Regions from separate parts of the Pseudoalteromonas sp. SG43-3 genome, predicted to be linked through region 1. Evidence: predicted binding sites of a transcription regulator. Region 1 holds the regulator's gene; each other region holds the start of a gene.
What was found. Region 1 encodes LexA, which represses DNA repair genes until DNA is damaged. Its sites were predicted from a motif close to TACTGTATNNNNATACAGTA; they were not measured.
Positions count from the first base shown of each region.

Region 2: ruvC (crossover junction endodeoxyribonuclease RuvC) is a predicted target of LexA. The motif match lies at 2,610-2,629, and genes of this name have one in related genera.
Region 3: H5157_RS08180 (YebG family protein) is a predicted target of LexA. The motif match lies at 5,414-5,433, and genes of this name have one in related genera.
Region 4: uvrD (DNA helicase II) is a predicted target of LexA. The motif match lies at 3,847-3,866, and genes of this name have one in related genera.

Region 1 covers NZ_JACJFC010000019.1:69,815-78,011, reverse strand. Annotated here, with positions in the region: gene H5157_RS16400 (hypothetical protein) at 177-557, shown strand; gene H5157_RS16395 (PaaI family thioesterase) at 558-998, opposite strand; gene lexA (transcriptional repressor LexA) at 1,166-1,783, shown strand; gene coxB (cytochrome c oxidase subunit II) at 2,267-3,409, shown strand; gene ctaD (cytochrome c oxidase subunit I) at 3,409-5,001, shown strand; gene H5157_RS16375 (cytochrome c oxidase assembly protein) at 5,001-5,531, shown strand; gene H5157_RS16370 (cytochrome c oxidase subunit 3) at 5,567-6,442, shown strand; gene H5157_RS21060 (DUF2909 family protein) at 6,345-6,653, opposite strand; gene H5157_RS16360 (SURF1 family protein) at 6,668-7,408, shown strand; gene H5157_RS16355 (transmembrane cytochrome oxidase associated protein) at 7,398-7,892, shown strand; gene H5157_RS16350 (heme A synthase) at 7,921-8,197, shown strand, end outside.
Region 2 covers NZ_JACJFC010000028.1:41,365-49,561, reverse strand. Annotated here, with positions in the region: gene ruvB (Holliday junction branch migration DNA helicase RuvB) at 402-1,409, opposite strand; gene ruvA (Holliday junction branch migration protein RuvA) at 1,417-2,034, opposite strand; gene ruvC (crossover junction endodeoxyribonuclease RuvC) at 2,037-2,561, opposite strand; gene H5157_RS18860 (ABC transporter permease) at 2,691-5,192, opposite strand; gene H5157_RS18855 (ABC transporter ATP-binding protein) at 5,182-5,895, opposite strand; gene H5157_RS18850 (arylesterase) at 5,896-6,519, shown strand; tRNA gene H5157_RS18845 (tRNA-Pro) at 6,631-6,707, shown strand; gene H5157_RS18840 (replication initiation protein) at 6,912-7,976, opposite strand; gene H5157_RS18835 (helix-turn-helix domain-containing protein) at 8,054-8,197, opposite strand, start outside.
Region 3 covers NZ_JACJFC010000007.1:70,432-78,628, forward strand. Annotated here, with positions in the region: gene ccmI (c-type cytochrome biogenesis protein CcmI) at 1-847, shown strand, start outside; gene H5157_RS08165 (VacJ family lipoprotein) at 857-1,588, shown strand; gene H5157_RS08170 (EAL and HDOD domain-containing protein) at 1,734-2,960, opposite strand; gene putP (sodium/proline symporter PutP) at 3,292-4,770, shown strand; gene H5157_RS08180 (YebG family protein) at 5,044-5,361, opposite strand; gene H5157_RS08185 (helix-hairpin-helix domain-containing protein) at 5,676-5,972, shown strand; gene H5157_RS08190 (DUF6170 family protein) at 5,997-6,299, opposite strand; gene dsbB (disulfide bond formation protein DsbB) at 6,301-6,819, opposite strand; gene fadR (fatty acid metabolism transcriptional regulator FadR) at 7,350-8,063, shown strand.
Region 4 covers NZ_JACJFC010000005.1:229,604-237,800, forward strand. Annotated here, with positions in the region: gene cysQ (3'(2'),5'-bisphosphate nucleotidase CysQ) at 121-924, opposite strand; gene nudE (ADP compounds hydrolase NudE) at 917-1,489, opposite strand; gene yrfG (GMP/IMP nucleotidase) at 1,551-2,198, shown strand; gene H5157_RS06700 (dUTP diphosphatase) at 2,214-2,837, opposite strand; gene H5157_RS06705 (YacL family protein) at 2,918-3,286, opposite strand; gene H5157_RS06710 (hypothetical protein) at 3,403-3,627, opposite strand; gene uvrD (DNA helicase II) at 3,931-6,096, shown strand; gene H5157_RS06720 (GNAT family N-acetyltransferase) at 6,074-8,143, shown strand.

The DNA of each region.
Region 1 (8,197 bases):
ACTTATCTGTTTAATTGAGCTGAATGTTTTATATCCAGCCAGCTTTAAATGCTAAAAAATACTTAAAAGCTGCGAAATATCCATATAAAGTGGTTAATAGAGCATAGTTGATTTGGTATAACGGTAAAACTGCGTTAAAGTTTGCAATGAAATTATTAGAGGATAAATACGAAACGATGTCGGAAATTCAATTTTTAAATGTAGATCTTGAGCTTGAATCAAAGCAAGATATTAGTTTGCTAGTGGCGGACTTGAAAAAAGTCGCGACGATTTTACATTATGACAAAGACGAATACCGTCAACTAGCGCGTATTGAAGCTACAGGTGAGGTGAGCACACCTGATAAAGCCATAAACCATATATGTGAGCTTATTGAATCGTGTTCGCGTAACGCGCTAAAGCAATGGTTAAGCTGTTCACGTAGAACGTTTGATATTGGTTTTGAATCAGGGACTTCTCCTAAGTGCTTTAATCAAGCCTTAGATGCAGATACATTATTGCGTATATCTGCGATTGGTGCGGGTATGGAAATTACCATTTACCCAATCGAAAAGTAACTATCTTCGCTCTACGACTGCTGCGGTCATTTTTGATACGCAGCACAGCTCATTGCGGCTATTTGTAATTTTTATTTCCCACACTGAACTACGTTTGCCAATATGAAACGCTCTTGCCGTTGCTGTTAAAGTGCCGTTGCGAGATGCTTTTAAATGACTTGCGCTAATCTCCTGTCCTACACAGTAAAATTTAGTAAAATCGACAACAAAGTTAGCGGCATAGCTGGCAACTGTTTCGGCAAGTACAACGTTAGCACCGCCGTGAACCATCCCCATTGGGTTATGATGCTCAGGAATTGCCGGCATTGTGGCAACCAAATAATCATCGCCAATTTCTGTGACTTCTATCCCCATAGTTTTCATTAATGTTCCTTGGCCATTAATGCCTTGTTCTAACTGCTTGCACAGCTCTAAGGTGATGGGCTGGTACCAAATACTCATAATGTCTCCTTTGCATTTTTAATCATTTATAAACTTAGCTTTAGTTATATCCCTAAAATGTACACAAGTGAAATTACTTTAGCTATTTTAAGGCTTAATTTAAATTTGCGATTTTTATTTAACTGTATATACTCACAGTTAAATGTACTGTATGGAAAACCAGTTGTATGCGACCATTAACGAACCGCCAAGCTCAAATACTCGAACTAATTAAAGTTTTTATTAAAGACACTGGTATGCCTCCTACACGTGCTGAAATAGCGCAAACATTAGGTTTTAAAAGTGCCAATGCTGCTGAAGAACATTTAAAAGCACTTGCTAAAAAAGGCGCAATTAAAATGAAACCAGGTGCAAGCCGTGGTATTCAATTAATTGAAGAAGAAGAGCCAGAACAATTAGGTTTACCGCTTATAGGGCGTGTTGCTGCTGGTTCACCTATTTTGGCGCAAGAGCACGTTGAAAGTCACTGCAAAATCGATCCATTAATGTTTAAACCGGCTGCAGATTTTTTACTACGCGTTAACGGTATGAGCATGAAAGATATTGGTATTATGGATGGTGATTTACTTGCTGTACATCGTACTCAAACCGCTGAAAATGGACAAGTTGTTGTTGCTCGCCTAGACGAAGACGTAACTGTAAAACGTCTTGAGAAAGCGGGTCGTAAAGTATTACTTCATGCTGAAAACGACGATTTTGACTCTATTGAAGTAGATCTTGAGAATGAGTCTTTTAATATTGAAGGCTTAGCCGTTGGCGTTATAAGAAACGCTGATTGGATGTGACTTTAAAAATAGCTTTTAAACAAGCAGTTTTATAAATGCGTACTAATTAGTACGCATTTTTGTTTTAGAATTTGTACTAAAAAAAGGGCGTAAACAGCCCACTGACTATTTAAGCTGTAAACTTTTTTGCACTTATATTTTCCCCCTCCGAATGCGTTAAACCCCTTTGTTTTGCTCATATTTTGAACTTCCTGTTGCCCAGTTGATTACCGATTTTTTATTAATTATTCAATATCACCTGATTGTTTTTTATACTAAAACTTGCTTGTTGTTCGTTTTTTAGCTAATTGTTAATGTGCTGAGCTAATAATAACTCACAGCTTTTTAGTTTTGAGAACACACAATATACACAAACTCGTTGTTGGCGCAGCAAAACCAATCAATATTAAATAAGATTGGCTAAAAAAATAAAAATAACGAATTGGCGTTTAAGCCGTATGCCTCTTCGCTTTGCATTCGCAATAGCATCAAAGGAGCCGTCACATGGGTAAACTGACCTCTACCTTGTGGCTTATATTATGTGTTTTTTCGCACCCAGTTTTGGCTAACAGCCAATACAATATGCGCAAAGGCGTAACCGATATAAGCAATAATGTATATCAGCTGCACATGACCATATTTATAATATGTTGTGTGATTGGGGTGATAGTGTTCGCAATTATGTTTTGGGCACTTATTCATCACCGTAAATCTAAAGGGGCTGTACCTGCCCAATTTCACGAAAGCACTAAAGTAGAAATACTTTGGACTGCAATTCCGTTTGTTATTTTAATTGCTATGGCAGTACCAGCCACTAAAACCCTAATTGCAATGGAAGATGCCAGCAAAGCTGATCTCACTATTAAAATTACGGGTTCGCAATGGAAATGGCATTATGAATATATGGGCGAAGATGTAGAGTTCTACTCTATTTTATCTACCCCGCAAGATGAAATCGCGAATCTTGCAGATAAAAATCCTAACTACTTACTTGAGGTTGATAAGCCTCTTGTACTGCCAATAAATCAAAAAGTACGATTTTTAATGACTTCTGACGATGTTATTCACTCTTGGTGGGTACCTGATTTTGCAGTTAAAAAAGATGCGAACCCCGGCTTTATAAACGAAACATGGACGAACATAAACGAAGAAGGTACTTACCGAGGCCAATGTGCTGAGTTGTGTGGTAAAGACCATGGCTTTATGCCCGTTGTGGTGGTCGCTAAATCTGAGGCTGATTTTAAAACATGGCTTACAGATGCAAAGCAGGCTAAACAAAAAGCAGCATTAGCAGATGCCGCATTACTTGATAAAACCCTCCCAAAAGAAGAATTAATGACTTTAGGCGAACAAGTATATATGGCTAATTGTGCTGCATGTCATCAACCTACTGGCATGGGGTTACCGGGCGTATTTCCTGCACTTAAAGGCAGCCCGATAGTGCTTGGCGATATAAAAGATCACATTGATGTAGTTATCCATGGACGACCCGGTACGGCAATGCAAGCTTTTGCCAAGCAGTTATCTATAAAGCAATTAGCTGCGGTTATTACTTATAAACGTAATGCGTGGGGTAATGATACGGGTGATGTTATTCAACCGAGTCAAATACAGACAGCACTTGATGCCAAAGTGGAGGCGAACTAATGAGTAGCATAGTAGAACAACCTAACGCCAATGAAGCTCATCATGCTCATCACCCAGCTAAAGGTTTTAAACGCTGGCTTTACACAACTAATCATAAAGATATAGGTAGTTTATATTTAATTTTTTCGCTGACCATGTTCTTAATTGGTGGCGCAATGGCCATGGTGATCAGGGCTGAATTATTTCAACCAGGTTTACAGTTGGTCGACCCTCACTTTTTTAATCAAATGACCACAGTGCATGGTTTAATTATGGTGTTTGGTGCGGTTATGCCCGCCTTTACAGGCCTTGCTAACTGGATGATACCACTCATGATTGGCGCGCCAGATATGGCATTGCCAAGAATGAATAACTGGAGCTTTTGGATTTTACCGTTTGCGTTTTTAATCCTATTGGCATCGTTATTTATGCCTGGTGGGGGTCCTGCATTTGGTTGGACTTTTTATGCACCACTGTCCACAACATACAGTAATGATAATACTGCATTGTTTGTATTTGCCGTACATATTATGGGAATTAGCTCGATAATGGGCGCAATCAATGTGATTGTAACCATAGTGAACTTACGTGCCCCCGGCATGACATGGATGAAGTTGCCCTTATTTGTATGGACGTGGTTAATTACTGCCTTTTTATTAATAGCCGTAATGCCAGTGCTTGCAGGGGCTGTCACTATGGTACTTACCGATAAGTATTTTGCGACCAGCTTTTTTGATGCCGCAGGCGGTGGCGACCCGGTGATGTTCCAACACATTTTTTGGTTTTTTGGTCACCCTGAAGTATACATAATGATTCTTCCTGCCTTTGGCATTATATCTACAATAGTGCCTACCTTTTCTCGTAAAAAACTTTTTGGTTATGCATCAATGGTCTACGCCACATCCTCAATTGCGCTACTTAGCTTTATTGTTTGGGCGCATCATATGTTTACCACTGGGATGCCGGTCGCTGGCGAGTTGTTTTTTATGTACGCGACCATGCTTATATCGGTACCTACAGGAGTAAAAGTATTTAATTGGGTTGCCACAATGTGGAAAGGCTCAATAACTTTTGAAGTGCCAATGCTTTTTAGTATTGCGTTTATTGTGCTGTTTACCTTGGGTGGTTTTTCGGGATTGATGCTGGCAATTACACCTGCTGACTTTCAATATCACGATACTTATTTTGTAGTGGCGCACTTTCATTATGTATTAGTAACAGGGGCTGTATTTTCGATAATGGCAGGGGCTTATTACTGGCTGCCCAAGTGGACGGGCAATATGTTTAATATCACATTGGCTAAATGGCATTTTTGGCTATCGCTGGTGAGCGTGAACGTACTGTTTTTTCCTATGCATTTTGTAGGGCTTGCCGGTATGCCGCGTCGAATTCCCGATTATGCACTTCAATTTGCCGACTTTAACGCAATCATAAGTATTGGTGGATTTGCCTTTGGTTTATCGCAATTGTTGTTTGTAGCTGTGGTAATTAAATGCGCGCGTGGCGGTGATAAAGTGCCTGCAAAAGTATGGGAAGGGGCAGAAGGCCTTGAGTGGGAAGTTGGCTCTCCAGCGCCATATCATACTTTTTCTACGCCGCCGGTAATTAAGTAATGACACACGCACCGCTACTCAAACGTTTGGTACTTATTTGCATAGGCATGTTTGCCTTTGCCTTTGCTTTAGTACCTTTGTATGACGTGTTTTGTGATGTAACAGGGCTTAATGGAAAACCTTCGCTTGAGCAGGCAGAGCAAAGTACACAAATAGTACAAAACCGAGAAGTCGGCGTTAGCTTTACTACTCACGCACAAAGTGGTGCACCGTTTGAAGTCAAATCAAAAGAATACAGTGTAGTGGTAAAACCCGGTGCAATGCGTGAAGTAATGTTTAGTGCTAAAAATAACAGCAATCTGGATAAAGTAATGCAGGCTGTACCATCAGTCTCGCCAGGTAAAGCGGCAAAGTATTTACATAAAATAGCCTGTTTTTGCTTTGATCAGCAACCTCTAAAAGCAGGGGAAGAACTTGAATTTAAATTGCTTTTTTATGTTGATACCGCACTGCCAAGCGACATTGAAGAATTAACTTTATCTTATACCGTATTTGATATTAGTGAACAGCTGGTGGCAAATAATAACTAGCTTTTTAAACTAGTGTGAAACTAGGAGTAAATAAAATGAATCAAGAATATGAGCATTATTACGTACCTGAGCAAAGTCCGTGGCCTATTGTAGGTGCTGTTGCATTGTTTTTTATTGCAGTAGGGGCAGGCTTAACAGTTATGAGTGTAGGTAAAGAAGGTGGTAGCGGGGTTTATCTGCTTTATGCCGGTATTGCTGTACTTGTGTATATGTTGTTTAGCTGGTTTAAAAATGTAATTAGTGAGTCAGACCAAGGTTTGTACTCAGCACAAATGGATCGCTCTTTTAGACAAGGTATGAGCTGGTTTATTTTTTCTGAAGTTATGTTTTTTATGGCCTTTTTTGGTGCGCTTTTTTATGCACGGGTATTGTCGGTACCTTGGCTTGGAGGCGCAGGCAATAATGCAATGACTAACGAGGTATTATGGCCTACTTTTGAAGCCGTTTGGCCGCTAGTTTCAACACCTGCTGGCGAAACTACTCAAGCTATGGGCTGGCAAGGCTTACCACTTATAAATACCTTAATACTGCTTACCTCCTCAGTTACTTTACATTTTGCCCACGTAGCGATGGAAAACAATAAACGCACTCCACTTAAGGTTTTTTTAGGCGCTACTATTTTATTGGGTGTTTGCTTTTTAGGGCTGCAAGTTGAGGAGTACATGCATGCATATAATGACCTTAATCTAACGCTAGATGCGGGTATTTACGGTAATACGTTCTTTTTATTGACTGGTTTTCATGGCATGCATGTAACGCTAGGAACCGTACTTTTATTTGTAATATTTTTACGGATATTAAAAGGGCACTTTACTAAAGATAAGCATTTTGCTTTTCAAGCAGCTGCTTGGTATTGGCACTTTGTTGATGTGGTGTGGCTGTGTTTGTTTGTATTTGTATATGTGCTGTAGCGTTTATTGGCGAATTATTTGCTTTAATAAAACCAAGTTTAAGCGCTGCAATAACAACAACTAAAACAACGACCGAAAACAATACGCGACGACCTAAAAAGTGAGACATAGGTCGTCCCCCAGTTTTCCCTGACACCATAATAAACAATGCTCTAAATAAGTTAAAAAGTATAAATATTAACAACAGTACGATAATAATTTTAATAATCACTGAGTTGACCCTTTATGCAGTTAGTTTTATGGCACAAACAAAAGCTTAGTTCACTAATCACACTTTGTATGGTTGTGGTTGTTGTACTTGTGTGTGTGCGACTAGGATTTTGGCAGTTGGAGCGGGGTGAGCAAAAACAGCAGCAACTAACCGCTATTGCTAAGCAACAGAATCGGGGTGTGGTGAGCTGGTCTCAATTACTTAACCTGCCTGATAGCTGGAACAAAACAGGTGTATTGGTTGAGTTAAAAGGGCGGTTTGTACAAAACCAATATTGGCTTTTAGATAATCAAGTTTATAACGGACAAGTAGGGTACGACCTACTTGCTTTACTAAAGCCAGCCAGCGAAGAAAAAGTGATTTTAGTTAATTTAGGATGGGTAAAAGCGCCTATATCTAGAGATACACTGCCAATGGTTACTCTGCCTACAGGTGTTTTTATTCTTAAAGCGCAAATAAAAGAAAATAACCTAAGTAGCTTTACGCTTGAAGATAAAACTACAAATAACGACTTACCTACAAGAATCCAATCTATCGACTTGAATATGCTGAGCACTCAAAGCCAGCAATCATTAATTAATTTTATGGCTTACAGACAAGGTACTGGTGATGAGATTGCAACACCTCATTATGAGGCCGTTGTTATGAGCCCTCAAAAGCATAATGCCTACGCTGTGCAATGGTTTTTAATTGCTGTTGCATGTGCTGTTGTGGCTATTTTTGCGAGTAAAAAAAGGACACATAATGAAAAATAATCCCCTTTTGTTGTTTGTGGGCTGCTGCGCAATCCCATTGGTTTTGGCATATGGCGCTTTAAAGTTTGATTGGTTGCCTACTGCAATTACTAATAATGGTGAGTTTTTAAGCCAAGAAATAAAACTTAAAAATTGGCCGCAAAATAATCCCAAACAATGGACTATCGCACTTAATTATTCAAACGAATGTAACACCCCATGCAGCGAACAGCTCAATGCACTTAATAACTTATATGTGGCACTTGGTAAAAACCAAGGCAAGGTTGATATGGCTGTAATGGGAAGCCCCGACAATAAAAATCTACCATGGAAAGTTATTACCGAACAACAGAGTTTAAATCCTGCAAGTTTATATTTAATTGATCATATGGGGTTAGTGGTACTTGAATATCCCTTTAAGGTCGAGCCACAAGAAAACCGTTTAGTACAAAAAGGGTTATTAAAAGATCTAAAAAAATTACTTAACTATTCTCGTTCTAGCTAATTAAGTTGAGCTTAAGTTGGAGTATCTGATGTATAAAAATTATAAAAACTTAGTATTAATAACAGGATTACTCGCTTTGATTGTAGTTGCTTTAGGTGCGTACACCCGCTTAAGTGATGCAGGTTTAGGGTGCCCCGATTGGCCTGGTTGTTATGGCTTTTTAACGGTACCTAAGCATGAGGCTGACATAGCCTTAGCAACTCAAAGCTACCCCGATATGATGTTCGAAACCGCAAAAGCGTGGAAAGAAATGATTCATCGCTACTTTGCAGGTGCTTTAGGCTTACTTATTTTAGGTTTATTTG
Region 2 (8,197 bases), on a different contig from region 1:
TAGGATATTTTATCGTATTACATTGTTTTACTCTTTCTGGATAAAACCAAATTTAGTAAAACGTAGTTCCCCTGGATTACTTCCTTCAACTTGTTGTTTGCCCGCATTTTTTGCGGGCTTTTTTTTGCCTGCAATTTAGCGCGCTACATATTTTATTTATAAACTAATAATTGCCCTACCTAATTTACAATAAGTAATTCGCTTACTAGTTTGAATGGTACGCAGGATAGCCTCGCGAGTCTTAACGCCCTGTGAATTAACAGTTAACTATAAAGCGTATTAGTATTTTGAAATAACATTTGCAACAGTGTGTTGAGGTTTTGAGTATAATAATTTGAAACAAAGGGATACTGAAACAATTACCTGCTGCGCTATAAACCACAGCAAGTAAAGTATATAGGCTAGTCTTTTTTAGGAGGTAAACCAAAGTGATGGTATGCACTGTCAGACACTATGCGCCCGCGTGGAGTACGCTGAATAAATCCTTGCTGGATTAAAAATGGCTCTATTACATCTTCTATTGTTTCGCGCTCTTCACCAATAGCAGCCGCTACATTGTCGAGCCCTACTGGGCCGCCCATAAATTTTTCGATTATGGCGAGTAAATATTTGCGGTCCATATAATCAAAACCACTTTTATCTACGTCAATCATATCAAGGGCTTGCTTAGCTACATCGGCGTTTACTGTGCCGTCAGATTTTACTTGAGTGTAATCGCGTACACGGCGCAATAAGCGGTTTGCAATACGTGGTGTGCCGCGCGAGCGCTGGGCAATTTCGGTAGCGCCATCGTCACACATTTCTAAACCAAGATAATGTGCAGAGCGCCCTACTATGTGCGATAAATCTTCTACAGAATAAAACTCTAATCGCTGCACAATTCCAAAACGGTCACGCAGTGGCGATGTAAGCGATCCTGCTCGTGTGGTTGCACCAATGAGTGTAAATGCAGGTAAGTCTAATTTAATAGAACGCGCAGCTGGGCCTTCACCAATCATTATATCAAGCTGGTAGTCTTCCATTGCGGGATACAGTATTTCTTCAACTTGCGGGCTTAGCCTGTGTATTTCATCGATAAACAGTACATCGCCCTCTTCTAAATTAGTAAGTAGAGCAGCTAAATCGCCTGCTTTTTCAAGTACAGGGCCTGATGTTGTTTTAATACTTACGTGTAACTCATTGGCTACAATATTTGCAAGCGTGGTTTTACCAAGCCCAGGTGGGCCAAATATTAATAAATGATCAAGCGCTTCACCACGGGTTCGGGCAGCTTCAATAAAAATTTCCATTTGCTGCTTAACATGAGGCTGGCCTCTGTAGTCGGCTAAAAGTTTTGGTCTTATTGCACGATCTATAGAGTCTTCATTTGTTTTTTCAGTCGCATCAATTAAGCGATCCGCTTCAATCATGGGTTACTCACAACATAGATTTTAAAGATTCTCTAATAAGAACCTCAGTAGACATATCGGGTTTACTTATCGATTTTACTGCTTTTTGAGCTTGTGGCAATTTATAACCTAATGCAAGCAGTGCCGATACGGCATCATCCGCTGCATTATTAGCAATTGTCGCATCGCTCATTGGCTCTATTACTGCGCTGTCACTAAATGGCGTAAATAAATCATTACCCCAATCTTTTAGCCTGTCTTTCATTTCGAGTACTAAACGCTCGGCTGTTTTTTTACCTACACCGGGTAATTTAACAAGCGATGTTGAGTCTTCGTTATTTACACAACTTACAAATTGTTTTGCCGACATGCCCGATAAAATAGCTAAGCCAAGTTTTGGCCCTACGCCATTTGCTTTTAATAGCTCTCTAAACAAAGCACGTTCAACTTTATTATTAAAACCAAATAATAGTTGAGCATCTTCACGCACTACAAAGTGAGTGTAAACAATCGCATTTTCACCAATTTTTGGTAAATCGTAAAAACAGGTCATTGGCATTTGTACTTCGTAACCTACACCACTTACTTCGAGTAATATTTCTGGTGGCTGTTTTTCGACTAAAATACCATTTAAGCGGCCTATCATAATTATTTCCTTAAACGTCCTCTAACGGTTTTGCTTGCGCTGCCCGCTAGTTTAATTAAATTTTGTTCTGAGTGAGCGTGGCAAATCGCAATAGCGAGTGCATCAGCTGCATCGGCTTGTGGCGTACCAGGTAGTTTTAAAATATTTTTTACCATGTGTTGCACTTGAGTTTTATCAGCGCCACCGTTACCTACTACTGCTTGCTTAATTTGCCTAGCTGAATATTCAAATACGGGCAAGTCGGCCATTGCAGCACCTACAATAGCAGCGCCTCTAGCTTGGCCAAGTTTTAAAGCTGAATCGGGGTTGTGCGCCATAAATACTTTTTCAATGGCAAAGGTTTCTGGCGAAAACTGCTCAATAAGCTGTGTAATGCCTTGGTAGATCATTTTAAGCCTAACCGGAAAAGGATGATCGGCTAACTTAATACAGCCACTGCCTAAGTATGTAAATTTAGAACCTTGATGGGCAACAACACCATATCCGGTCAAACGTGAACCAGGATCGATCCCTAAAATGATGGCCAAACAGCGCTCCATTGTTATTATTTTTAAATTAAGCTAATAATGCCAGAGCACTGTATAAATTACCAGTACAAAGAAAAACAAAAATGCCCACGTACTAGGTGGGCATTTACAGAGCATGTTAGTTTAAGCTTACCCTAGGGCACGCACTAATCCTTGGGTATTTTGTTTAAGTGTTCGGGCAATCATTAAATAACCTAAACCTGCCACAAATACGCCGCCAGCTACCGGACCTATAATCCATATATGTGGGTGTAACTTACCTGCTAAATCAAACATTTGTTGCTGCACAATCAAAAGCGCTATATCACTAAAAAATGCAGCCACTAAACCAGCTAAACCGCCCAGTAATAAAAACTCATACAGGGTCGCGTTTTTAATTAATCGGCTTTTAGCCCCAAGCGTTCGCAGTATTACAATTTCTTGCATACGCTCACCTAAACTAGCTTGCACTTGCGATATAAGTACAAGCGCGCCACACAGCACTACAATTGCAAGTACGAAGCCAATGGCGAGCGATACTTGCGAAATAGTAGTTTGTATTTGCTTAACAAAGTTATCAATATCAATAGCTGTAATAGTAGGGTAAGTACGTAATAACTGGCTAAAATCACGCTTTTGGTCTGGGTTTATACGTACCGACGAAATATACGTTGCGGGAAAATCTGCAAGTACATCTGGGCTTAAAATAATAAAAAAGTTAGGTTTAAGCGTGGCCCAATTAACTTTGCGCACACTGGTGATTTTAGCATCGAACGACTGCGAACCAATTAAAAATGTTAGCGTATCGCCTATCTCAACATCTAAACGCTCAAGCATCGACTCCTCTACTGAAGCCTCAGCCATCGCATTTTCACCAAACCACGTGCCTTGTGTTACTTCATTTTGGTCAGGCACATCTTTAAGCCATGTAAGGTTTAGCTCACGACCAATACCTGCACGTGCTTCTTCGTCTTTTTTCTCGTTGTCTTGCAGCGATACAGAACGTGCTACCAGCTCGCCGTTTACCGCATTTACGCGCCCACGAATAGTGGGATAAAACTCTGATACCTGAATATCTTTTTGAGCTAAATATTCATTAATTGGCTCAAGCTCATTTTGCGTAATATTAACCAAAAACGCATTAGGCGCGTCGTTTGGAAGCTGCGACTGCCAATCAGATATCATGTCGTTTTTAAGTACCACTAAAAACAGCAGTAATTTAATTGCTAACGAAAAACTAATTAACTGTACCGCGTTCACATTGGCACGCTTTTGGATAGATGCAATTGCAAGCGACCAACTATTACCTGGCTTTAATCCTAGCTTTCGACCACCACCAAATATTAATTTAGATACTAAAAACAGCACACCAATTAGCGCAAGTGTTGATATAAACAAAATAAGCGTTATTTTTATGTTGTTACTAAATAACCACATTAATAAAAACACAGTTAGCGCACTCATACCTAAATGCACACGACTTACAGCCAACTTGTCACCTAAGTTACGGCGCAGTACTCTAAGCGGTGGAATATCAAATAAATCAAATAACGGTTTAATAGAAAACATAACGGCACAAATTACGCCAGTGCTTATAGCTACCAGCCAAGGTTTAAAGCCACCTAAAGGCAGCTCTGTGCCCATACTTTTTGATAAGTAACTTGTTGCTATTTCTTGCAAGCCATAACCAATTAACAGCCCAATACTTACCGCCATTGCACATACAAGCAATAAATGGAGCATGTATATTTTGCGGATCATTGAACGGCTACCGCCTAGCGTTTTCATCATCGCTACTGGGTCGTATTGGCGTTCACAATAACGTTTTGCTGAAACAGCTATAGCCACTGCGGCTAAAATAATGCCCAGTAAACCAGCAAGTAATAAAAAGCTCTCAGCGCGGTTTAAGCTGTTTGAAATGGGTGATTGGCGGTCTTTAACGCCATACCATTGTTGGTTTTCTTTCATTTGTGGTTTAAGCCACTCGTAAAAGCTATTTATGTCGGCCTCACTACCTGCATAAAGTTGGCGGTAATAAACTCGACTACCCGGCTGCACAACTTCAGTTTTTGCAACATCGTCAATATTAATAAGCACACGACGGCTACTTGAAAATACATTAAATGGCGCGTCTGGCTCTTCTACAATAACTTTTGAAACATTAAATAATGCCGCGCCAAGCTCTACTTGCGCGCCTATATCAATATTTAAACTGTAAAATACCGACTCACTTAGCCACACATTACCCGGCGTTGGCCCGCTATTAGCAACTTTAGTTTCACCGGTTAGGGTATCTTTAACTTTTAACTGCCCTTTTAGCGGGTACGCATTAGATGCCGCTTTTACTGAGCTAAACTGCATTTCATCATCGGCAAACAACATAGTGTCGAAATACACCATTTGCGCCGTTTTTAAATTTTGGCTCTGTGCTTGAGTAATAAAAGCGGTGTCCAGAACATGGTCGCTTGCAAGTACACGGTCTGCTGCAATAAAAGCACTGCTTTTTTGCGCAATACTTTGCCCTATTCGCTCAGTAACCATCGACAGTGTAAGCACGGTTAAAACAGCAAGGGCGATAGCTGCGCTTATAACCGTGAGCTCACCACGGCGAAATTCTCGCGAAAATAACTTAAGCGCTAACTTAACCCACATTAGCAACGTCCTCTACTTGGCTTTTTACCAGTAAACCCGCTTCTATTTGAATAATGTGCTCACATTTTTGTGCAAGCCCTTCATCGTGAGTTACCAAAATAAGCGTAGTACCGTGCTGAGTATTTAAATCAAATAATAAGGATTCAATCATTTTACCGTTTTTGCTGTCTAAATTAGCCGAAGGCTCATCAGCAAATAGTATTTTAGGTGTACCAATAAATGCTCGCGCAATAGCAACACGCTGCTGTTCACCGCCAGAGAGTTGCGACGGGTAATGATCAATTCGATGGCTCAAGCCTACTTTTTCAAGCAAAGCAATTGCTTGCTCTTTTGCATCACTTTCACCAGCGAGCTCTGCTGGTAGCATAACGTTTTCTAGTGCCGTTAAGCTTTGTACTAACATAAACGATTGAAACACAAATCCAATTTTAGCCGCGCGCAGTGCAGCACGCTCTTCTTCATCTAAATTGTGTAATGGTTCACCATCTAAAAATATTTCGCCGCTGCTTGCGGTATCCAGCCCCGCTAATAAACTGAGTAACGTTGATTTACCAGAGCCCGACGTGCCAACAATAGCAACAGACTCACCATGCTTGACATTAAAGCTGATGTCGCTGAGGATGGGCAGCTCACCTTCAAAGGTAGAAACTATTTTAGACAAACCATTAACCTGAATTATATTTAATTGAGAAAGCGCTGACATATGACTCATTCAATCCTTCGTTTAGTATTCATTTTATTTTTAGTTATCAAACCGCTGAGCGCAGCAGCCGACAACACGATTTTAATACTCGGTGACAGTTTAAGCGCAGCCTACGGACTTCAACAAGAAGAAGGCTGGGTAAAATTGTTACAAGATAAATACGATGACGAACAAGCCGACATTGAACTTATCAACGCCAGTATTAGTGGCGAAACATCTGGTGGAGCCCTACGCCGTTTAGATGCATTGCTTGAGCAATACGAACCCACTCATGTACTTATTGAGCTAGGCGCTAATGACGGTTTACGTGGTTTCCCCGTTAAAAAAATGCAAACTAACTTAACGTCTCTTATTCAAAAAAGCCAAGCAGCTAATGCGATGACCGCCTTAATGGAGATTTACATTCCCCCTAATTACGGCCCGCGTTACAGTAAAATGTTTACTGACACTTTTTCGCGCGTTAGCGAAGAAACAAATGCGCATTTAATGAACTTTTTTATGCTCGATATTGCCAGCCAACCTGAGCTAATGCAAAACGATAGTTTACACCCTAACAAAAAAGCTCAGCCATTAATACGAGATGAGATGTATGACTCGATCAAAAAGTGGCTAAATAAAGACTAGCTAATTAATACACCGCAAGGGCGCCTTTTTAGGCCTCTTGCGCAATAAACACCCAAACAAACAATCGCTTATTGATTTTTAAAAAAATACACGTACTATTGCAAACAACGTCGGTATGTAGCGCAGCTTGGTAGCGCACTGTCATGGGGTGGCAGGGGTCGAGAGTTCGAATCTCTCCATACCGACCATTTAATTTATTTAAATATTAAGTACTTATAATTTAAATAAAATACATACTGCTACACGTACACTAAATATTATTAATACATGTAGCATATATGTAGCTTCACTACTTACAGCTAATTCAGCTCGTTCATATGTAGTTATTAGATAACTTTAATATGTAACATCATGTCCTATCTTATTTCCTAATACCCTGATGTGCAGCATAATTAACATATTTCTAGTAGATGTTTATATTTAGCAACAGCTTGTCGAGTCATTCCTATTTCGTTGGCTATAAGTACCTGTGAAGGCTTTTTCCCTTCACTTTGTATCTTCGTTATTGCTCTAGTAATTTTTTCCTCTGTGTTTGTTCTACGTGCTTTGTGTGTAAACTTAGCTCCCTGCTGTTGAGCAAGTTTTTTAGTTACGATCTTAATTTGCAGTAAAAATAGTCCGGCTCTCCCACGGTTATTTGACGAGCTATATTTGAACCAAGTGAAATTAGCCACACTCTTAACAATCCCTTTCAATTCGGAGTGGTTTAATGGGTGGGTTTTAGGAAGGTCTGACGAACTGAACTCATTACAAGACTGAGCAATATTAAATAAATGACTTTCCCATTGTTCATATGTCCAATTCTCTTTCGCATAATTAATACGTTCGTATGCTATGAATCTAAGCTCATGAAATACCATACAGTTTCGCGACTCAGCGACTAAAGACCAATCAAAGTCATATCGGCGTTTTTTTGTCACCTTTGTTAAATAATTATTTAATTCATTTAGACTATATTCATGTGCATGAAGGAAAGATGTATTCCAACTCGAATTTAAAGGGTTTTTACTCAAAGGGCCGTAATAGGATGTATCAGCGCCTAATTGCAATGTCATCCCCTTTCTTACATCATCTAAAAATCTGACTGGTTTTTCACACGATGCATTTGATGAAGGTACAAATTGAACTGCATAAAATAGATGCGCGCCACCAACTACTTTAGAGCTATCAGCTCGGTCTAAGCCACTTACAATTATATTTGGAGGCGGTAATAACTTATCTTCCCAGCTAAAAGTGTTTTCATCATCAATGTCAAAAACCAACCAGAACACGATGTTTTTAGGGTTTATCTGAATATATTTATGAGTTTTTAACGCTAAATCACCATACCGATAACGTGCTTCATGTTTTATATCTGCACTAAGTGTTCTAGGTGGTGTGGTTTGAAATAATCGTTGTGTTAAAAGCAACTGAGCACACTTATTCTCAACCATTAATGGCTGTACTGCTGAATTCATAATAAAAATACCTATGTCAAAAGTAATCAACATGGCAGGCAAGAAGTTTAATTTGCTATGCCTGCCATACTAGCAAGCTATGTGCGGTCACCATATTTGCGAAGCCAAGTATCTAAAGTCGACTTTTCAAATAGTAATTTGTTACCTAACTTAATACTTTCAGGCGAAAGTTTTTTAGCTAACTGGTGATCCCCCGCTTTTAAAGCGGCTTTACTTTTATT
Region 3 (8,197 bases), on a different contig from region 1:
TGCTGTAATGCAAAAAGGTGAGCCGCTTAGTCAAAATGAGCTGCAGGCTTTTGCATTGGCGCTTCGTACTAAACTTAGCCGCTCTGGCGATGATGAAGTTGCTTGGATGCTACTTGGTCGAGTGGCTATGTCGCTTAATGAATTTGACATGGCGCAGCAGTCATTTGATAAAGCACTACGTATGAACCCTGATAATATGCAGGTTCTTATTAGTTACAGTCAGGTTTTATTACTTGAAGGTAGCGAAGCTAATATGACTCGCGCGGCAGGTATGCTTTCAAAAGTGCTAAACGTTGAGCCTACTAATTTAGATGCTATTTCGTTACTAGCCCTGATAGCGTATGAGCGTAAAGATTGGCCGCAAGCTAAAACTGCATTTGAAGTTTTATTGGCGAGCATGGAAAAAAATGATTCACGTTATAACATGATCTCCGAACGTATTGCTGATATTGAGCAACAAATGCAAAGTGAAGGCTCAGTTATGCCAGTTACTACTACAACGGGTGCTATTGCAGTTACAGTCGACATTGCAAAAGAGCTTATTGATAAACAGCCAAAAGACGGTATTTTGTTTATATTTGCAAAAGCAGCAAGTGGTACGCCAATGCCATTAGCTGCTGTTAAGCTGACTAAATATTCATTTCCAATTACAGTTGAGTTGAGTGATAGTAGTGCAATGGTTGCAGGGCTTAACTTATCTAGTGCAGAAAATATTATTATTTCGGCGCGTATTTCTATCGATGACTCTGTTATGCCAAGCTCTGGTGAGCTAGAAGGTCATTCACAGGCGTTAAAGCGTGAAAGTGTAAGTGACTACCAACTTCAAATTGATACATTAATACCTTAAGGACGTTAGATGTTAAAACACAGTTTTACTTTTTTATGTTTATTGATACTAGCCGGCTGTGCTCAAGTACCTCAAAGCAAAGTAGATGACAGAGATCCGCTGCAAAGTATTAATCGTCCATTATATGACTTTAATATGGATGTACTGGATGCTTATTTGTTGCGCCCAGTTGCTGTAGGTTATGTTGAAGTAACGCCTGTACCGGTAAGAAACGGTATTGTTAATTTTACAGGTAATATCACCGCACCTGTAGATATGATCAATGCGGGTTTGCAAGGTAAACCGGGTAATGCAAGCGTGAGCTTAGCACGCTTTTTAGTTAACTCTACTGTCGGTCTTTTTGGTATCTTTGATGTTGCAAGCTCACTAGGTCTTGAAATAGTCGATGAAGACTTTGGGCAAACGTTGGGTGTATGGGGCGTAGGTGATGGCGCCTATTTAATGCTACCAGGTATGGGGCCAACAACAGCACGTAACCTGACCGGTGATGTAGTCGACAACTTTGTATTACCTGAAGTTGCGCTAACGACTCCACAAACTATTTTAGTATTTGTTTTAAAAGCAGTTGAGGCGCGTGCATCATTAATCCCACAAGAAGGGCTATTAAATGATTCACTTGATCCGTACTTATTTGTAAAAGATATTTACTTCCAGCGTCAAATTTATGAGCTGTACGATGGCAATCCACCAGTTAAAGAAGAGCCAGCTGATTTTGATGAAGACTTTTTAGAAAGTTTATAATTGAAGCCACTAATAAAAACGCCAGCTAAATGCTGGCGTTTTTATTGACTGTTTATATAATCTGAACTTTGGCTAGAGAAAAATAAACTTAGATATCATTATAATTCAATATATTAGTAAATGTTTTAACCAGAGTTCGGGTTACTTATTTTTCGTTAACTATTAACTGCATTTGCTCATTAACCCAAGTCAGTGCTTCATGATAGGCATCAGGAACTTTTTCACCTAGGTTTAGCTCTTTCGTTAATTCGTTTGCGGCTGACCAGTTAGCTTGTTCATAATACTTAACTAAGTTTAAATATTTTGCCAGCAAGCCTTCATCGTTTAATAACGCTGCTTTTATGTCATTCGAAAGTGGAAGCTTTTTCATAACGCTTTCCATACTCTCATCTAAAATAGCATCCATAAGAGACATCATACCGGTTAAAAATGCCATGCCGGTATCTTTAAATTGTCCATGGGATATAGCGAGTAACTCACCAAAACGAGCGCGCGTAAGCGATAGCCTAATTAGCTCTACAGGTTTATCTGCTGATACTTGTGCTGCAAATAATAATGATAATAGTTTTTTAATTTCGTTAGCGCCAAGCACTATAAGGGCTTGCTTAATGGTACTTATTTCAGCACGCCTTGCAAAGGCAGCAGAATTTGAATACCTAAGTAATTTGTAAGATAGGTTTACATCACGCTCAAACACATCAGTGATTTTTTTAAGATCCATATCAACGCTTGATGTTTCGTAAAGTAATTCAGCTAATGCCATTTCTGAAGGCGGTAGAGCCTTACTTTGTACCATTTCCGGTTTGGAGAAGAAAAATCCTTGGAAATAATCAAAACCAAGCTCTAGAGCTTGTTGGTAAATTTCATAGGTTTCTACTTTTTCGGCAAGTAACTTAATATGCGAGTGCAGTTTTAAATCATTAAGAACCGTTTTTATTGTATCTATATCAGATGCTAAAAAGTCTATTTTAATAATATCAATAAATGGATAAAAGTGGCGCCAAACAGGCTGATGAATATAGTCATCAAGAGCAATAGTGTAACCTTTATCTTTTAGATCTTTCACTATGGCTAATAATCGCTTCCCAGGTTGCACAGTTTCAAGGATTTCTACAACTACAGTATCTTTGCCCAGTAGTGTTGGGTAGCCCTTTGATAGCGTTTCTAGGGTGAAATTTATATAGGCGGGTTTATTGTCGGTTAAATCTTCTAAGCCGAAATTAAACTGACTACCTTCAATTAGTCGTGTAGTTGCCTCGTCACCGTCTATATCGGGAAATACGTTATCAACGCCATCGCGAAATAAAAGTTCATATCCGATGAGCTTTTTATCTCTGTCTAAAATAGGTTGGCGTGCAGCGTAAAAATACATAAACAGTTCCGTAAGAGTAATCTAATTAGTTATTGTAATAATATATGGCAAAAGACTCAAAATAGCATTACGTATATTTGCTAGATTAATAAATTATCATTAAAAATTAAGGGCTTTCTAGTATTTAATTTATTATATTTCACCAATTCGCTTTAAAATTATTCAACATGAGTATTTTTGTATCAGGTGAGGGCAACAAGTTGGAGATTTTATTATCAAGCATGATATAGTCAGCGAGAATGGTTTTTACCCCAATAGTGTCTTAACTATAAAATTTTAAGAGTCATTATTTGGATTAAAGCCTATTATTAATAATTATGCGGAGGCTAATTTGGAAACAGGAATGATTATTTCACTAGCATTATATTTTATTGTAATGTTAGGTATCGGACTATATGCATATAAGCAATCTACTGACGATGTATCTGGTTACATGTTAGGTGGACGAAATCTATCTCCAAGTGTAGCTGCACTGTCTGCAGGTGCATCTGATATGAGTGGCTGGATTTTAATGGGCCTACCTGGTGCGATGTTTGTTACTGGTTTTAGTAGTACATGGATAGCAATTGGCTTGGTGATTGGTGCTTGGTTAAACTATCTGTTAGTTGCACCGAGATTACGTGTTTACACTGAAAAAGCAAATGACTCTATAACCATCCCAGATTACTTTTCAAATCGCTTCAATGATAAATCCAACCTATTACGTGTTGTATCAGCTGTGGTAATTATTGTTTTCTTTACTCTTTATACTTCATCTGGTGTTGTCGCTGGTGGTAAATTGTTTGAAAGCTCATTTGGTTTAACTTATGAGATGGGTTTATACATTACAACGGGCGTAGTTGTTTTATATACCTTGTTTGGTGGTTTTTTAGCTGTAAGCTTAACTGACTTTGTGCAAGGTTGTATTATGTTCATTGCACTTATTCTAGTACCAACGGTTGCATACTCTTTGCTTGAACAACCTTTAGAATCAACTTTACATAGCGTAAATCCAGATATGCTTAACTGGATTGGTGCAGGTTCTGCATTAGGTATTATTTCTGCAATGGCTTGGGGTTTAGGTTATTTTGGCCAACCACATATCATTGTTCGTTTTATGTCGGTGCGTAGTGTTAAAGATATGCCTAAAGCACGCCGTATTGGTATGACATGGATGATTGTTGCTGCCATTGGTGCTGTTGGTACTGGTATATTTGGTGCAGCTTATACTTATGAGAACAACATTGTAGTTGAAGACCCTGAAACAATTTTCTTAATTCTTTCTGAGTTGCTGTTCCACCCACTTATTGCTGGCTTTTTACTTGCTGCAATTTTGGCTGCGATTATGAGTACTATCTCATCTCAATTATTGGTTAGTTCAAGTTCATTAACAGAAGATTTCTATAAAACATTCTTACGTAAAGATGCCAGTGATAAAGAGCTAGTTGCTGTTGGCCGTATTAGTGTTGCCGTAGTTGCTATGTTCGCTATTTATTTAGCTTACGACAGAGATAGCTCTATTTTAGACCTAGTAAGTAATGCGTGGGCTGGCTTTGGTGCTGCGTTTGGACCTCTTGTATTGTTTAGCCTTTATTGGAAACGCATGAACTTTGCTGGTGCGTTAGCTGGTATGTTAGTAGGCGCATTTACTGTGCTAATTTGGATATATGGACCATTTACTATCAATGGTGAAAGCTTAAGTAGCTTTATGTACGAAATAGTACCGGGCTTTATTTTAGCGAGTATTGCAATTGTTGTTGTTAGCTTAGTAACAAAAGAGCCTGAGCAAAATATCACTGCTTTATTTGATGAAGTAGAAAAAGAGCTTTAATTAGCAATTACTATTTATTTTAAAATGAGTAGTAATTAATACCAATCCGCAATAATACTTAATCATTTTGCGGGGCTAAACGTGTTGCTACCGGCGTTAAAAAATTCTCATTTAGAACAACTAAATATCGAATTTTTGCCTAGCTATCAACACGTTTTTCCACCCTCAAAGAGATCATTTAATTAAGCGAATTGGTATAATAAAAAAGGGAGCAACTTAGTTGCTCCCTTTTTTATTTAGTTTGTCCCGTTCGAGGAGGGAGCATTCTATGAATTAACTTACTTTTTTATCGTTGTTATCTTCAAATGATGCAACGTTATCTGACTTTTTACTTTTTGCTGGCGCTTTGGTAACAGCTGGATCTTTGCCACCTTTTAATATGGTCATAAAATCATCTTTGCTTTTCGCTATTTCTAAAGCAAGTGATTCAATTTGTTGCTCACTAAGCGGTACGTCTACCTTTTCTAGCATCAGCTCAAGTGATTCTGCTATATCGAGCATCTTGTCATAAGCATCCGCTTCTTTTTTGGTAGTAAACGTCATACGCTCGACTCCGTTTCGTTCTACAACATATTTAACAACAACAGCCATGATTTCTCCTGCAAAATTGCTTGGCACCGTGGTTTTTAAAAAACCATTAGATTACTGTTTTTATGTACAGTAATGGTTTGTAAGTAAATTTGCAAGCGCGAAGTATTAATTTTTAGGTGTCTTAAATTTGACAAAAAACGGTAACTTTACTTTAGTTAAGCAATCACTTTGTTGTACCAGCTGCATTTTCAGGATTTCGGATCATAGTGATAATGCGTTTAGGTACACTTTAAGTGATGAACTTTACAGTTCCTTATTTATTGATTTCCTGAGCAATACTCAAAATTAAGAAAAGAAGAATAAGGGCAAGTTTAATGAAAACGTTAAAAAATTTACTCATCATAAGCTTATTATGTTTACTACCCGCGACTACCGCGTATGCACAATTATCAGAAGTAACTAAGCAAATGCCTCAAGCTGAGACAATTAGTATAAATAATGCTGATGCAGAGATGCTTGCTAAGTTACCTGGTATAGGTAAGAAAAAAGCGCAGGCAATTGTGGATTATCGTGAAGAAAATGGCGAATTTAAAAGCGTTAGTGATTTATCGCAAGTTAAAGGGATTGGCAAAAAACTTTTAGCTAAATTAGAGGGGAAACTTTCACTTTAATATTTCTAAAAAGTAATCAGGGTGCTAGGCGCCCTGATTAAATTGTTTTAGCGCATCGCTTAAGTGCTTTTTAGCAAAGTTAATTTCAATAGGTGTAGTTAATAGTGGATAGCACAATCCGCCAAGTATCAAAAATGGTATTAATATCCAACCTTTAAATACAGTGAATATTAAAAATAGTGGGCTAAGTAATAGCAACTTTATAATACGCAATAGAACTTTATCAGTTGGCGATAGCTGACTTAATGCAAGCGCAATTACGTCTTGACGCTGGCGTACTTTTAAATGCTTAAGCTGGTCTAATTGGCTTGAAAAAAATGTAAACATATTAAATCGACTTTTTAATTGATAAACGGGCAATAATTATAATAAATAGCGTTAGTGAGAAAATCCCAAATATCACTTCCATCCAAGCAGGCATGCTCATGCCAACAAACTGCCAATCTATATTTCCACAATCCCCGGTAGCTTGAAAAAAGCTAGGTATCCATTCATGTAGTGGCATAAATGATGGGAAATTTGGTTCAAACTCGCAGCTAAATGCAAAAGGGTCTGTGGTGGTCTGCATATCAATATGTTCGCGAGCAATTAAGTATCCCCAAACACTCGATATTCCCCAAATAACATACGCTATCATACGCACAGTTTTACTTTGTGGTTTACTTGAGCCTACAATCCCTGCGCCTAATAACCCCAATACTGCAGTGCGTTGATATATACACATTATGCAAGGCGCTAACCCCATTTTGTATTGAAAGAAAAGAGCGGTAACTTCAAGTAAAAAAACGATAGCTGTAAATAAAAGCCACGGGGTTCGTTGGGTAGGTAATTGTGCAAGCCAGTTCATAAAAATTCCGCGTTTTAATAGGACGTTAGATTATGACGTAGGATAAAGTATGCAGCAACAAAAAGGAAAAAAAAGCTACCGAAGTCGCTTTTTATAAGATGAAATTAATGACTACTCAATTCAGCCTTAGCAAAGGTTAAATGACGTTCTATTATTTTCCCATCGATACATAAGCTCAGTTATATTGCTTACTTATACTAAGGTGATGCATCATCTAAAGAATTTTTTATGGTTGCACTTTTTTGTACTTTTTCTTATGGCAAGTGCGGGATAAGTTAATTAAGCTCAGGCGCTGCGTAAATAAAAATATCTCCATAATAACAATGTACCTACAATGAATATTACTCTAGATATTCATGCATTGTAGCTAAATTAGAGAAACCCAAATTTAATTATTTATTAATTTTAAATTTCTACCCATTTGCTTTATTAATATATATTACTTTACTTGTTAGTTGTGCTTCGTCTGGTACAATCAGTCAGTTATTCGTGTAAAACGATGAGTGTTGATTAATTCGAGTGGGAACTGGATGAGAATTTTTAAAGCGAAAAGCCCAGCAGGATTTGCTGAAGAATATATAGTTGAGTCCATTTGGAACGGCGATTTCCCTCCAGGTTCAATTTTACCTGCCGAGCGAGAACTTTCAGAGTTAATTGGTGTTACAAGAACAACCTTGAGAGAAGTACTACAGCGTTTAGCGCGTGATGGTTGGCTAACAATTCAGCATGGTAAACCTACAAAAGTAAATAACTTTTGGGAAACGTCTGGCTTAAACATTCTTGAAACATTAGCGCGCTTAGATGAAGACAAGATGCCAGAGCTGACAGATCAGCTTTTATCTGCACGTACTAATATTAGTGCTATTTATACACGTGCTGCAATTAAGTTAAATCCTGAACGCGTAATTGAAATTTTATCACAAAGCCATGAGCTAGAAGACACCGCTCAAGCATTTGCTGACTATGATTATAAAGTGCATCACGAATTAGCCGTTGCGGGTAATAACCGTATTTATGTATTAATACTTAATGGTTTTAGAGGCTTTTATTCAAAGATTGGTTGTCATTACTTCTCTGATGCCGGAACTCGTGAACTTGCTCGTCAGTTTTATAAAGATTTAACCATTTTGGCAGAAAATAAAGAGCATGATGGTGCTATTTCGATGATGCGTAAATACGGTCATCAAACAGGTGAGATTTGGCAAAAAATCCGTGGTGATATGCCCTCAGATATAATGGACTAAGTCTAAGCGAGAAACCTGCATTTGCAGGTTTTTTTATATCTATAAAATTTAGCGCCACCGTATATGAAATTCTAAAAAGTTTAATGTATAAACCACTTCGATATTTTTAAAATTTCTACTTAGTTACAACGCAA
Region 4 (8,197 bases), on a different contig from region 1:
AGCATTTTCGTAATATTTACTTGCCTGCCTTGAAGAGAGCGCTACTATATAGGAATAAACATTTAATGCAAGACCTAAACTAATTAAAGTTGTTCAACCGAACAAAAAGCAATCAAATTACTACTCTGCGATCAATCTTTGATGTGGATTAATCATTTTTTGCCATTCCCAGTCGGGATGTCCCATCACTATAAAGTCAGGGTTCTCAGTACTCTCTCGTTGGTTGTACGTTAGCGGATTAAATTCTGCATCCGTAATACAACCACCGGCTTCTTCAACAATAACTTGTGAAGCACCTGTATCCCACTCTCCCGTTGGACCAATTCTTAAAAAACAATCTGCTTTGCCCTCTGCAACAGTACAGGCTTTTAAAGAACACGAACCAATAGCAATCGTTGTAAACTGACTATTTAAATACTGACTCACCGCTTCTATTTTTTGGCGGCGGCTCACTGCAAGCGTCAAGCTCTCTGGCGGCGCTACAGATATTTGCTTATCAATTGAGTTTTCACGTTTAAAGGCACCATTTTTAGCAGTAGCAAAATAAGTCACACCTTTTGCAGGCCAATGAATAACGCCAAGCACAGGGTGATTATTTTCAATCAATGCAATGTTTACTGCAAAGTCGCCACTTTCTAAAATAAATTCGCCTGTACCATCCATCGGATCGAGCAACCAATAACGCTGCCAATCTTGTCTGTCGGCGAGTGCTGGTATAGGTGTTTCTTCCGACATAATTGGGATATCGGGTGCAAGTGCTTTTAATCCAGCAACAAGTACGTCATTTGCTGCTAGATCAGCTTTGGTAACAGGCGTATTATCTGATTTCTCTTGTTGGCCAATATCGCCTTTTTTATAAATGGCCATAATTGCATCGCCAGCACGCTCAGCTAATTCAATGCACGGTTCGATTAATTTATTCATCGGCAGCTCCAGACGCTAAATACTTATCTAATAATAGCAAAGCTGCAACACTGCGTGCTTCGGTAAAATCTTCTTGGTCTAATAATGACTGCCACTGAGTTAATGGCCACTTAACAACAACTAGCGGCTCTGGTTCGTCACCAATAAGGGTTTGAGGGTATAATTGCTTAGCAAATAAAATATGCATTGTGGCATTAAAGTAACTCGGCGCCATTGTTACTGTTCTTAATGGTTTAAAATACTCAGCGCCAAAGCCAATTTCTTCTTTAAGTTCTCTGTTAGCAGCTTGCTCTGGGGTTTCGCCCGGATCGATTAAGCCTTTAGGAAAACCTAACTGGTAATTGTTTGTGCCCGCACAGTATTCACGTACAAGTAGTAACTCATTATCTGCACTTAACGGAACAATCATCACTGCTCCCCGGCCACCGCCGCGAATTCGCTCATACTGGCGCTCTTCGTTATTAGAAAACTTTAACTCTAAAGACTCCACAGTAAACAGGCGACTTTTAGCAACAACATTGTTACTGAGGATTTGTGGTGGTGTTGGGTGCTTTTTCTGTGTCATTGGCGTTAATTTGCTATCATGGCAGTTAGTTCAATAATAAACCTTATAAGTTGAAATTCCTATGTTAAATTGGTCAAAAATCGATACCGTTTTGCTCGACATGGATGGAACATTACTCGATTTACATTACGACAGTCATTTTTGGCTTAACGTTATCCCTGCGCAACACGCATTAGCTAGAGGCATTAGCCTAGATGCAGCTAAAGCAGATATTTTAAAACGCTATCAAGCTGTGAGCGGTCAAATACAGTGGTATTGTTTAGATTATTGGGAGCAGCAATTAAACTTGCCTATAATGGAGCTTAAACGAGAGTCTCAGCATTTAATTAAAATGCGCGAAGACGTACCTCATTTTTTAACCGAGCTTAAAAAAGCAGGCAAAGAGTTAATTTTACTTACCAACGCCCACCCTGAGAGTGTCATGCTGAAATTTGAGCATACAGCGATTGATAACTACCTAGATGGTGTAGTGTCTACTCATGAATATGGAGTAAGTAAAGAGCAGCAAAGTTTGTGGCACCAAGTACAAAAAGACTTAGGGTTTAATAAGCAGCGCACTTTGTTTGTAGATGACAGTGTGCCGGTATTAAATGCCGCACGAGAATACGGCATCGAGCACTTACTTGCAGTTGCTAACCCTGATAGCCAACAACCACATAACGAAATAGCCGATTACCTGAGTGTTACCGACTATCGTAAGATTATTTAACTCAGTTTACGTGGGCTAGATTTTTGGGTAACGCGCTTCAAGGCCTTGGTATACTAACTTTGCAAAATCTGCATGTTCTGTATCAAGGCTTTTAACTACTTCAACTAAATGCTCGTTATCTTCTTGCCCGTTCCATTCTTTAATATAGCTACCATCTTTGTAGCCGTGATCTTGGCGGAAAAAGTTTAACGTATTTTTACCTACGTAGCCGCGATATAAATCATCAATATCCATACCCATTTGCGCCATACAGCCGGCAAAGGCAGCGGCATTAAACGTTTTATCTGCAACGGCGGAAGCCGCTAATATTTCTAGCGTTTGTTTAAAGTCATCCGCTTGTTGAGCATTACTAAGCTCAGCTTCAAGTTGCTTTGCTAAGTCTTCGTAGCTAGTTTTGCCGTCAATTCTAAGCGATAGACCAAAATGAAAAATATCAACCAACTCTAAAATAACTTGTTCAGTATCTGGTGTTTGTTTTTTCCACCATTTCCAACCATGATGATCCAGCATTTCAGCGCACTCAACCCAAATAGCGCGGTACCATTCGAATCCTTGAGTAAACCATTGCTCATGTACTTTAGTGTTCATGGCGTTTTGCATTTCTAGCATAACTACTAGCTTGTTTAAATTGGCAGACATATTCATTCCTGTCGTTTTTGATTAGTGTAATAGTACCGATAAAGGAAGCTTAACGCATCAGCACTATCTTAATATGTAGTTTACTTTGAGCCGCTAAATTCAGCCCATGAATCAATTAAATCAATGAAATCTTCAAAGCCACAACCACTACTTAAACCATTTTCTTCAAGCGCTAAATCGTCATCTTGATACGCTATTAGGTCTTCACTGTCTTGATGAAGCGCATGGGCTTCAAATAGTGCTTCGTCTTTGGTTAATATTAAATCTATTTCTTGGCCTTTTAGCGTTAGCGGCTCATAGCTTGAACTCACCGATGCAATAAGCGCTTGAACCATAGCTACTTTGTCTTTGCCTATTTCTTCGTTTAGCCAGCGACCAATAATAGCGTGTTCACTACTTATTTTAATACGTAGCCCACTAATAGGGTCGCGAATAAATTGATATTCCATAGGATTTGCCTGTAAATCTTTAATTGCGTAATTATATACGTAAACGCCCGCAAACCACAGGACATATAAAGTAAAATAGCGCCACAAGGGCGCTATTTTATTCAACTTTAAAGCAGTTAACTTCGCGATCTATAACGCGCTGCGTCAATAATCGACCATAAGTAAATAATAGGCACTAGTACAAAACCTACAAGCACATAAATTAGTGCGTAACTTATTATAATAGCGAGTGCAAAAAATATAGCCGCTAAAATACGCCCTTGCACTAACTGCCCTAAACCAGGAAAAAATATATTACATAATGCTGCGATTACGTTACCGCCAGAACCTTGATCTGCCATACTAACCTCTGTATTTATTTGATTTTATAATTATTTACTTACACACTCTATGCCAATTTATTAAAGCTTACAAATCAAATAGTTAAATTAGTCTAGATTTAGAGAGTTAGTAAATTTTGCTAACTTTAGGTCAAATTAGCAATTTTTATTGTGCGTTTACGCTTTTTTGTTTGTTCAAAAAATTATCAAGTTACTCGTTTTTAAGGCTATTTTATAAATAGCTGTTTATAAAAACAGTATTTTATTTAGCCTAACAAAAACACCTGTTATACTGCCCACAATATTGATTAAAAAGGCGTAACGATGGACGTTTCACAATTACTCGATGGCTTAAATGACAAACAACGCGATGCCGTTGCAGCCCCACTACAAAACATGCTGGTATTAGCAGGTGCTGGGTCTGGTAAAACACGAGTGTTAGTTCATCGTATTGCGTGGCTTATGCAAGTTGAGCAAGCATCTGCTTACAGTATTTTTGCCGTAACCTTTACTAATAAAGCGGCTAAAGAAATGCGCAGCCGCGTTGAAGAAACACTAAAAGCCCCTGTAGGTGGTATGTGGATTGGTACGTTCCATGGTTTGTCGCATCGTATTTTACGTGCTCATCACCGTGAAGCTAACTTACCAGAAGCCTTTCAAATTTTAGACTCTGACGATCAACTTCGGATGATCAAGCGCTTATTAAAATCGATGAATATCGATGATAAAAAATGGCCCGCCAAACAATTTGGCTGGTACATCAGCGCTAAAAAAGATGAAGCACTTCGCCCTAAAGATATTCAAGCATACGATATTAACGAGCAAATGATGCTGCGTGTTTACGCCGCCTACCAAGAGGCCTGTGATAGAGCAGGCCTAGTAGATTTTGCCGAAATATTACTACGCAGCTACGAAGTGTTAAAAAATAACCCAACGTTACTGCGTCATTATCAGCAACGCTTTGCACATATGCTCGTAGACGAGTTCCAAGATACAAATACCATTCAATATGCTTGGTTAAAGTTACTTGCAGGCGATACAAGCAGTATCATGATTGTAGGCGACGATGACCAAAGTATTTACGGTTGGCGCGGTGCTAAAATCGAAAATATTAAACGATTTTTAACTGACTTTAGCGCAGAAACCATTCGTCTTGAACAAAACTACCGTTCAACAGCAACTATTTTGAAAGCGTCTAATGCATTAATTCAAAATAACTCAGAGCGTATGGGTAAAAGCTTATGGACCGACGGTAACGATGGCGAGCCAATTTCTATTTATGCGGCATTTAATGAGTTAGACGAAGCACGCTTTGTAAGTAGCAAACTACGAAGCTGGTTAAATGCAGGTAATGCCCTACAAGATGCCGCAATTTTATACCGTAGTAACGCGCAATCTCGTGTACTTGAGGAAGCCATGCTGCAAGAAGGCTTAAAATACCGTATTTATGGGGGTATGCGATTCTTCGAACGACAAGAAATTAAAGATGCGTTGTCGTACTTACGCCTAGTAGGTAATCGTCAAGACGATGCCGCGTTTGAGCGTGTAATTAATACGCCAGCACGCGGTATTGGCGATAAAACATTGAGCCATATACGCGATTGTGCACGAGCAGAATCGTTACCGCTTTGGTATGCCGCAAAAGCAATTGTAGAACAACAGCATTTATCTGGTCGTGCTTCTGGTGCAGTAAGTAAGTTTGTAGAACTCGTTGAACAAATAGAAGATAAAATTAGCGACCTAACTTTGCATGAGCAAGCCAAGTACACAATTCAAACCTCAGGCTTAATGGCAATGTACCAAGCCGAAAAAGGTGAAAAAGGCCGTGCTCGCGTAGAAAACTTAGAAGAGCTAATTAGCGCTTGTGATCAGTATGAGCTGCCTGAAGACGAAGAGTACAGCTCACCTTTACAAGGCTTTTTAGCCCATACGTCACTTGAGTCAGGTGAAGGACAAGCAGAAGAACACGAAGACGCCGTACAAATGATGACGCTTCACTCAGCTAAAGGCTTAGAGTTTCCGCTAGTGTTTATGGTAGGCGTAGAAGAAGGCATGTTCCCTTCTCAGCAAAGCAACGAAGAGTCGGGTCGCTTAGAAGAAGAGCGCCGCCTTTGTTATGTAGGCATGACACGAGCAATGGATAAGTTATACATTAGCCATGCTGAGAGTCGCCGTTTATACGGGCAAGAAAAATACCATAGCCCATCTCGCTTTTTACGCGAAATCCCTGAAGACTGCGTAGAAGAAATCCGTATTAAAACACAGGTTTCTCGCCCGCCTGCCGCTGGGCGTTTTAGCGCATCAGTTAGCCATGCCGCATTTGAAGACAGTGGCTTTAACTTAGGACAACGCGTACTGCATGCTAAGTTTGGTATTGGTACTGTACTGAATTATGAAGGTAGTGGCGCACAATCTCGCGTACAAGTTAACTTTGACGACCTTGGTAGCAAATGGTTAGTAACGGCCTATGCACGATTACAAGCGGTATAAAGCACACCTAAATGAGTTAGAGCAACAATTAGCTGGCGCGTATCATCGTCAGCTAGTGTTGATCACGGGCAGCCCAGCTTGGTGTTATGAAATACTTAACTCATTAATAGATGAAAACAATACACTTGTTGTATCAAAGCAGTGCGCGATTAAAAATTCGTACTGGCCTACTCGCACACACCAAATTTTAGGGCAAGAATTTGCTCATGCTGTTTACGATGGTTTTAGTGGTTTGCACCCTGATAAACTTGCAGCACTTGCCGGCACCGTTAAAGCAGGCGGTATACTGTTTTTATTACTGCCTGAACTAGATGATTTAGCCTCTTGGCAAGATCCCGCATTAAGTACAGTGCAATCACACGGTCAGAGCATTGACTACAGCATATTTAATCAGCGTTTCGCAACTATTATTAAACCGTTACCCGCTTTTCATTTGAGTGAAAAAAGTGGCTGTATTAATCATAACGCCAGCTATGTAGCTCATAATAAAATTGATTATCAACCACAGCAAAACTGCGTTGATCAAATAGTAAAAGTAGCCAACGGTCGTGCCAACAGGCCTTTACTTATTAATGCTGATAGAGGCAGAGGTAAGTCGGCAGCACTTGGCTTAGCCGCGGCAAAACTAACTGATAAAAAAGTAATTATTTGCAGTACTCAGTTTAAAGCGACCCATAGCAGCTTTAAACATTTAGCCCAAGAGTTAAGCCTTCAATACAACGCTGAACATAAACAGCTCGCCAACTTGCACTACGTTGCACCTGATGCGTTATTAAACACACTACCTGAGTGCGATTTACTACTCGTTGATGAAGCTGCAGCAATCCCTGTTCCGTTATTACTACAAATGCTAGCTCATTACCCTCGTATAGTATTTGCAAGCACTCTGGTTGGGTATGAAGGCAATGGTAGGGGTTATACCATTCGCTTTAGTAACTATATTAAAGCGCACTATAAAGCCTCTAAAGTTGTAACGCTTGATGAGCCACTGCGTTTTGCTAAACACGATCCCCTCGAGAAGCACATTCGCACCTTACTTGCACTCGATGCAGAATATATAGAGTTAAGTAGTGATGAATTAGAGCAGCCAATTCATAGCGAAGTAACTCAGCAATCCCTTGTAAACAATGAGCCTTTACTGCAACAAGTTATTGCCCTACTTGCACTGGCTCACTATCAAAGTAGTGTCAACGACTTACGCCAACTACTAGACGCACCATCGCAAAGACTATTTATTAGCAAAATTAATAATCAATTAGTTGGCGTATGCTTAATCGCCATAGAAGGTGGTTTGAGTGAAGAACTTGCCCTACAGGTTATAAGTGGAGAGCGCCGTCCGCAAGGACATTTAATGGCGCAAGCACTCTCACAACTTAGCTTTAATAATGACTGTTTAACACAACTGAGCGCCCGCGTTGTACGAATAGCGATTGATCCGAGTTCCCACAATATAGGACTTGGTAAAAAGTTACTTAGTTATTGCGAATCGCAGGTAAAAAGCCAATGTAGTTGGCTTGGTGCAAGCTTTGGGGCAACAGCGCAGTTACTTAATTTTTGGCAAAACCTAGGGTTTGATACTGTAAAATTAGGTTATCAACGCGATAAAAGCACCGCTGAACATTCGGCGCTTGTGGTTAAATGCTTAAGTGACAAAAGTACAATTCTTCAACCCCTAAAAAAGCAGTTTAAAAACGATTTCTTTTATGCTCTTTTAACACACTTTAAAACACTAGATTGGCAACTCGTGAATATTATAACTGAAGGATTTAGCGACGAGTTAATAAGCCTAGAGACTCACGACCGATTAGCGCTGCTCACTAAAAGTAACTTCACTCAATTTAGTATCTCTGCAACTCTTTGGCAGGTAGTGAACCAGTCACCTTCTTGTATATCTCAATTAACAGAGTCGGATAAACAACTTTTAATAAAGCTAGTACTTCAAAATGAAAGTAATGAAAAAGTGATTCAACACTTAGGTTTATTAGGAAAAAAGCAGCTTGAGAATCAATTTAAACGTGCCATAAAAAACCTCACTAGCACCATCTAATAATTTCTAGTTGCCCTATCTCTGTTAAATTTTATCCATCTTTAAGCTATTTAT